DNA from 2 places in the Megamonas sp. genome. Region 2 is predicted to be linked to the other one. Evidence: a T-box and tRNA genes for the amino acid it is inferred to sense, from the RefSeq annotation. Region 2 holds a T-box; the other holds one or more tRNA genes.
What was found. The T-box of region 2 lies ahead of glyQ (glycine--tRNA ligase subunit alpha). A T-box ahead of a tRNA ligase gene usually reads a tRNA of that ligase, here a tRNA-Gly.

Region 1: it has a tRNA-Gly gene. The T-box ahead of glyQ (glycine--tRNA ligase subunit alpha) is inferred to sense a tRNA for this amino acid. The anticodon was not compared.

The regions. Positions count from the first base shown of each region.
Region 1 is NZ_CFQVBI010000035.1:5,595-9,023, forward strand. Features, by position in the region: gene AC5LAX_RS04445 (biotin--[acetyl-CoA-carboxylase] ligase) at 1-379, opposite strand, end outside; gene AC5LAX_RS04450 (ASCH domain-containing protein) at 640-984, shown strand; tRNA gene AC5LAX_RS04455 (tRNA-Gly) at 1,167-1,241, shown strand; tRNA gene AC5LAX_RS04460 (tRNA-Cys) at 1,245-1,319, shown strand; gene dut (dUTP diphosphatase) at 1,424-1,873, shown strand; gene AC5LAX_RS04470 (replication-associated recombination protein A) at 1,875-3,233, shown strand; gene mnmA (tRNA 2-thiouridine(34) synthase MnmA) at 3,340-3,429, shown strand, end outside.
Region 2 is NZ_CFQVBI010000036.1:40,534-43,962, reverse strand. Features, by position in the region: gene glyS (glycine--tRNA ligase subunit beta) at 1-807, opposite strand, end outside; gene glyQ (glycine--tRNA ligase subunit alpha) at 810-1,688, opposite strand; T-box leader at 1,755-1,926, opposite strand; gene AC5LAX_RS04720 (cytosine permease) at 2,009-3,235, opposite strand; TPP riboswitch at 3,308-3,414, opposite strand.

The DNA of each region.
Region 1 (3,429 bases), on a different contig from region 2:
AAAAGAAAGAGCGAGATAATCTGCCTCTACCACCACCTTGCTCTTCACTGATGATGATAGTACCATCTTTAACACCTTGAAGTGCTATTTTTTTTGCTTGGGTATTTGTGGAGTCTACAGTTTCAAAATATAAAATTTCAGAACCTAATATTTTAGTGGTAAGAGAAGATTTTATTTCTTCGCTTGATAATAAATCTGGAGAGTCAATCAAACGATAACCACTTCTAGGAACACTTTCAATATTATAGCCACTATCACGTAGTGCTTTTATATGTTTCCAGATAGCAGTTCGAGATACTTTTAGTGTATCAGCTAAGTATTCACCGGATAAAAATTTGTTGCCATTTTGTTTTAATAAGTTTAAGATTTGAGAACGCATAATAAAAATTGTTATAAAATAACAATAGCTACCCTCTTTTCTTTAAAATTTTGTTTTGTGATATAAATATAATAAATAAATTAATAAAAATCTTGATTGTTAAAATATATAATAGCTTAACAAAGTCATATTCGCAATAAAGTTAGACAATAAATTTTAGAAGAAAAAAGGATTTTTACAAATTTTAGTAAAATATATAATATATATCTTTAAATATTTTAAGAATTAAATTATATTTTATAAATTGGAGGCTGATTATAATGATGGCATTAAACTTTCAGGCAAAAAAACATGAAGAATTGATTATGTCACGTAAAAAAAATTGTACTGTTCGCTTAGGAGACGTTCGCAATCAATATCCAGAAAGTTCTATAGTATGGATTACTACTGGTAAAAAATATGAAGTGAAAAAAAGATTGTATACAGCAATCATTGATAAAGTTCGCGTAAAAAAATTCGCTGAATTAACTTCAAGAGATTTAGGTCATCAAAATCCAGAAATTGATTCATTAGAAGGATTGCGTTTAGATTTTGAAAATATTTATCAACGTCGAATTACTTTAGATGATACTGTAACAGTAATATATTTTTCTGAAGTTCTTTAAGAAATATTGAATAATAAGCTATTTTTTCATTTTTATATAATGGGGAAATAGCTTATTTATTAGGCTTTTTAGAGCTTTGAAAACTTTTTTAAAAAAATTTTTAAAAAGTTGTTGACAAAATACTTTGTTATGCATATAATAATACATGTCGCTGATACAGCGGCAGACAAAAAACGTCAAATGCGGAAGTAGCTCAGTGGTAGAGCATCACCTTGCCAAGGTGAGGGTCGCGAGTTCGAGCCTCGTTTTCCGCTCCAGACGGCGGCATAGCCAAGTGGTAAGGCAGAGGTCTGCAAAACCTTTATTCCCCAGTTCAAATCTGGGTGCCGCCTCCAAATGAATTTATTATGCACTGTGTGATTGCACAGTGCATTTTTTGTTATATAATAAAATATTGAGCTATGAAAAATATTAAATATAATTTTAAGGAGTTGTTTTTTTGCGTAATCGTGGTTTTGAAATAGTGAGTGATTTTAAAGATAAACATATAAATTTACCAACTCGAAAAACAAGTAAATCAGCAGGTTATGATATCGAAGCTGCTGAAGATAAAATTATAAAAGCTGGGCAAATGGCAGTAATTGCAACAGGATTAAAAGCTTATATGCAAGATGATGAATATTTAGGTATACATATTCGTTCTAGTTTAGCTTTTAAAAAGCATTTGAATTTAGTAAATTCTCAAGGTGTTATTGATGCAGATTATTATAACAATGAAGATAATGAAGGTCATATAATGATTGGTCTGATAAACTTTGGTGATGAAGATGTAGAAATTACTAAAGGTATGAGAATAGCTCAAGCCATTTTTTATAAATTTTTAACTATAGATGATGAAAAAAATGTTGATACTATAAGAAGTGGCGGTTTTGGTTCAACAGGAGAATAATATGCAAGATTTAGACTTATTTTCAGCAATGGCTAGTGAAAATAATGAAAGTATAAGCGAAAATACTATAGAGATGGATGAAGACTATCGTCCATTAGCTGAAAGAATGCGACCACGTAATTTTGATGAATATATAGGACAGGAAAAAATACTGGGTAAAAAATCATTTTTGCGTAGAATGGTACAAGAAGATAAAATACCTTCGATGATTTTATATGGGCCTCCAGGTACAGGAAAGACAACGCTTGCGAAAATGATTGCAGGTATGACAAAAAGTGATTTTTCTCGACTAAATGCGGTTTCTGCTGGTATCTCTGATGTGCGTAAAATCATTGAAAAAGCTGATGAAAATAGAAGATATTATCGTAAACGTACAATTATATTTTTAGATGAAATACATCGTTTTAATAAGGCTCAACAAGATGTATTATTGCCTTATGTTGAAGATGGTAGAATTATCTTGATTGGTGCTACTACAGAAAATCCGTATTTTGAAGTAAATCATGCGTTATTATCTAGAGTTCGTGTAGTAAAATTAGAATTATTAGATGAACAAAATTTAATTGATATCTTAAAAGTAGCTTTAGAAGATAAAGTTCGCGGTTTGGGTAAATATGAATTTAAATATGATGATGAAATATTATCGATAATAGCTCAATATGCTGGTGGCGATGCTAGAGTGGCTTTGAATATATTAGAGCAAGCTGGCGATGTGGCGTTAGAGCAAAATCATAATATCAATAAAGAAATTATTGAAAGTATTATCAGTGAAAAAATTCAGACGTATGATAAAAACGGTGATAATCACTATGATATAGTATCGGCATTTATCAAGAGTATGAGGGGAAGCGACCCTGATGCGGCGTTGCACTATTTAGCAAGAATGTTAGTAGCAGGTGAAGATATTAATTTTATTGCTCGAAGAATTGCTATCTGTGCCTCCGAAGATGTGGGAAATGCAGACCCACAAGCTTTAGTTTTGGCTATGGCTACAGTGCAAGCTGTTCAATTTTTGGGTATGCCTGAAGCTCGTATACCACTTGCACAAGCAGTAACATATATAGCATCTGCGCCTAAAAGTAATGCCAGTTATTTAGCGATTGATAAAGCTATAGAGCAAGTAAAAAGTCAAGATTGTGGGCAAGTACCAATACATTTAAGAGATTGTCATTATAAAGGTGCTAAAAAGCTTGGTCATGGTGTAGATTATAAATATGCTCATGATTATCCATATCATATAGTGAAACAACAGTATTTGCCTGATAAAATAAAAAATGCTAAATATTATATGCCAACATCAAATGGATATGAAGAAAAAATTGGTAAATATATGCAGTTTTGTGAAAAAATAAATTCTTAATTTTGACAAAGAAGCATTAGTTTGTTAGTATATGAATATATCTTAGTTATTTACTAGGAAATATATATTTGTTATTTGCAGATAGATTTTTAGAGGGGAAAAGAAGATGAAAAAAAAGGTAGCAGTAGCTATGAGCGGTGGCGTAGATAGTTCGCTTACAGCTGCTTTATTGATAGAACAAGGTTATGATGTCATT
Region 2 (3,429 bases):
TTCTTTTGGTAATTTAAGATATTTATCTTCAAAAGTTCCGCAAAGTGCTGTTGGATATTCTACAAGATAAATTACTTCTTCTAATAAATCTTCAGTGATTTCTGCATGACCATTATGAGCTTTTGCAATTTCTTCAATCTGTGCTTTGATGATATCGCGACGTTTTTCTTGGTCTACAATAATAAATGCATCTTTACAAGCTTGTTCATAATCACTTGCTTTATTGATTGTGAAATCGCCTTCACTTAAGAAACGATGACCACGAGATACGCGACCAGATTTTACATTAGCTACTGTAAAATCAATTACTTCTTCATCATACAAAGCTACGAGCCAACGAAGTGGACGTACAAAGCGGAAATCTAAATCGCCCCAACGCATATTTTTAGGGAAATTCAAGCCTTCTACTAATTCTTTTAATAAAGTAGGTAAAAGTTCTACAGTCTGTTTGCCTTCTTCACTAGAAACAGCATATACATAACCATCTTTTACTACTAAATCAGCAACATCTACTTTTTTGCCACGAGCAAAACCGATAGCTGCTTTTGTAGGATTGCCATCTTTATCAAAAGCGATAGCAGTAGATGGGCCTTTATATTCACTAGATGCACCTTGCTGAGTTTCTGCAAGATTTTTTACTAAAAGTGCAGTTCTGCGAGGTGTACCAAGAGTTGTTACTTCATCAAAATCAAGACGCATTTCTTGAAATTTTGCAGTTGCTTTTTCTTTTAATTGAGCTAAAATTCCTGGCATAAAATGAGCAGGAACTTCTTCTGTACCAATTTCTAATAATAAATCTTTAGCCATTATTATTTTGCTCCTTTCTTCAAGAGAGGATAGCCGAGTTCTTCACGCTGTTTTAAATAACATTGAGCACAAAGACGAGCAAGATTACGTACACGAGAAATAAACGCTGTACGTTCAGATACGCTGATTGCTCCACGAGAATCAAGCAAGTTAAATGTATGAGAACATTTCAATACATAATCATATGCTGGATGAACATAGCCAAGCTCAATTACGCGAACAGCTTCTTTTTCGTATTTATCGAAAAGGTCAAATAAAAGAGCAGTATCTGCAAGTTCAAAGTTATAAGTGGATTGTTCAAATTCATTTTGATGGAATACATCACCATAAGTGTATGTGCCATTCCAATCAATATCATAAACATTTTCTTTTTCTTGAATATACATTGCAATACGTTCAAGACCATAAGTAATTTCAGAAGCTACAGGTTTTACATCAACACTACCTACTTGTTGGAAATAAGTAAACTGTGTGATTTCCATACCATCGAGCCAAACTTCCCAACCAAGACCCCAAGCACCAAGTGTTGGAGATTCCCAGTTATCTTCAACAAAACGGATATCATGTTCTTTTTCATTGATACCGAGTTTTGCTAAGCTCTGTAAATAAAGTTCCTGAATATTATCAGGAGATGGTTTCATAATTACCTGGAATTGATGATGTTGGAATAAACGGTTAGGATTTTCACCATAACGACCATCAGCTGGACGACGAGATGGTTCTACATATGCTACATGCCAAGGTTCAGGGCCAAGTACACGTAAAAATGTAGAAGGGTTCATAGTACCTGCACCTTTTTCCACGTCATAAGGTTGAGCTAAAATACAGCCTTGCTTAGACCAAAATTCCTGCAAAGTCAGGATAATTTCCTGAAATGTCATAAATATACCTCCTTGATATTCATGGGCGACAAAATAAAAAATCTCGCCCATGTAACAACAAAATGTTACAGGGACGAGATGTATTCCCGCGGTTCCACCCTGATTGACTTAAATATATTTAAGTCCTCTTTAGAATGTTATTTATTATTATAAAGCTCCCTAGCGCCATTCACTTTTTGTAGTCTTACACCATCACTACTCGCTGATTAAAGTTACTTTTCTAGTTCATTGCTGTACATAAAGTCTAGCAAAAGAAAAAATCCTTGTCAATATATTTATGTTGTTTACTTTTAGATTTATGGCTAAATAATAAAATACTTTTAATATTTCTTATTCAAACTAAATTTTTTTGCCCCAATCAATTGATTAACAAAAATATTAATAATGGCTATAGCTAACATAACTGGCACAGTAATCCCAATAAATGTGCTATAATCAATCAACAATTCATAAGCTATAAAACCAATTAACCATAAAAGACAATTTTTACCAGTGATAAATGAATTTTGATGATAAATATTATGACTAAAGAAATATTCAGAAAAAGCAATAGCAAATAACGGTGCAAAAGTTGCTGCTATAAAATAAAGGAAAGTTTCATATTGTTCCATAGATAAGAAAATAGCAAGCAATGTAGAAATTATACATACAAAAAATGCTGTATATTTTACATCTAATTGATTACTGATATGATTTAAACAAATACTTGAAGAATTTATCGTAATGAAATTAGTTGTTACTGTAGATAATAAAATAACAACTAAAGAAATAACACCCAATCCAGATAACATAAAAATATCACAAATATCTGTTATACCATAATGAACAGCACTACCTAAACCAATTGTATACATTAAAATACTGCCAAAACAATATGCCACTACACAGCTCACTGTACCTGTAGATTGATTTTTAAGTGTTCTTGTATAATCTGAAATAACTGGCATCCATGATAAACACATAGCAATATTCAATTCTACCGCCATGCCAAAACTCATACTTTCATCTAAGGAAGTTACCACTTCATTTGCAGAAACTACCGCCCCAAAACCTAAATATAAAGAAGCAAGCAATAAACAAAGCATTACTACTTTATTTATCTTACTTACAAAATCCATTGTACTAAAAATCCAAATGCAAGGAAAAAGACCTATGATAATTGTCCATAAAATAGTATTTTCTCCTATATTCCATAAAGATGCCATTAATTTATTGAAAGCTTGTGCCCCAATGATGGTCATTATAGAAGTCCAACCTATTAATTGAATAGTATTTAATAGAGAGAAACTAACAGAACCCAACTTACCAAAAGATAAATTAATACTTTCAGAAGCACTGCAACGTTTATTAGCACCGATAATCCCTGCTAAATAAAGAATAATTCCGCCAATTACATGACCTACTAAAATAGCTAAAAATCCATCTTTCATGCCAAGTGGTGCTAAAAAAGTTCCTGTCATGATTTCAGCCACAGAAACTGCTGTACCAAACCAAATCAATGATACATTAAAACTAGAATTATTTGTTGATGTAAAAAATGTAGACAAAAAATCACCTCATAAAAAATAAAAATATTTAAAAATAAAAAAAGGAAATAGCCATGCCATTTCCTTGAAAATACGTAATCAAACTAATATTTCCCTACGTTGGCATTATCCAAATCAGGTCATAGGTCGAAGTTCACAACTTCCTCTCAGCCTGTCTACAAGCTCCCTTTTTCATATTCTGCCTTTAATATAAA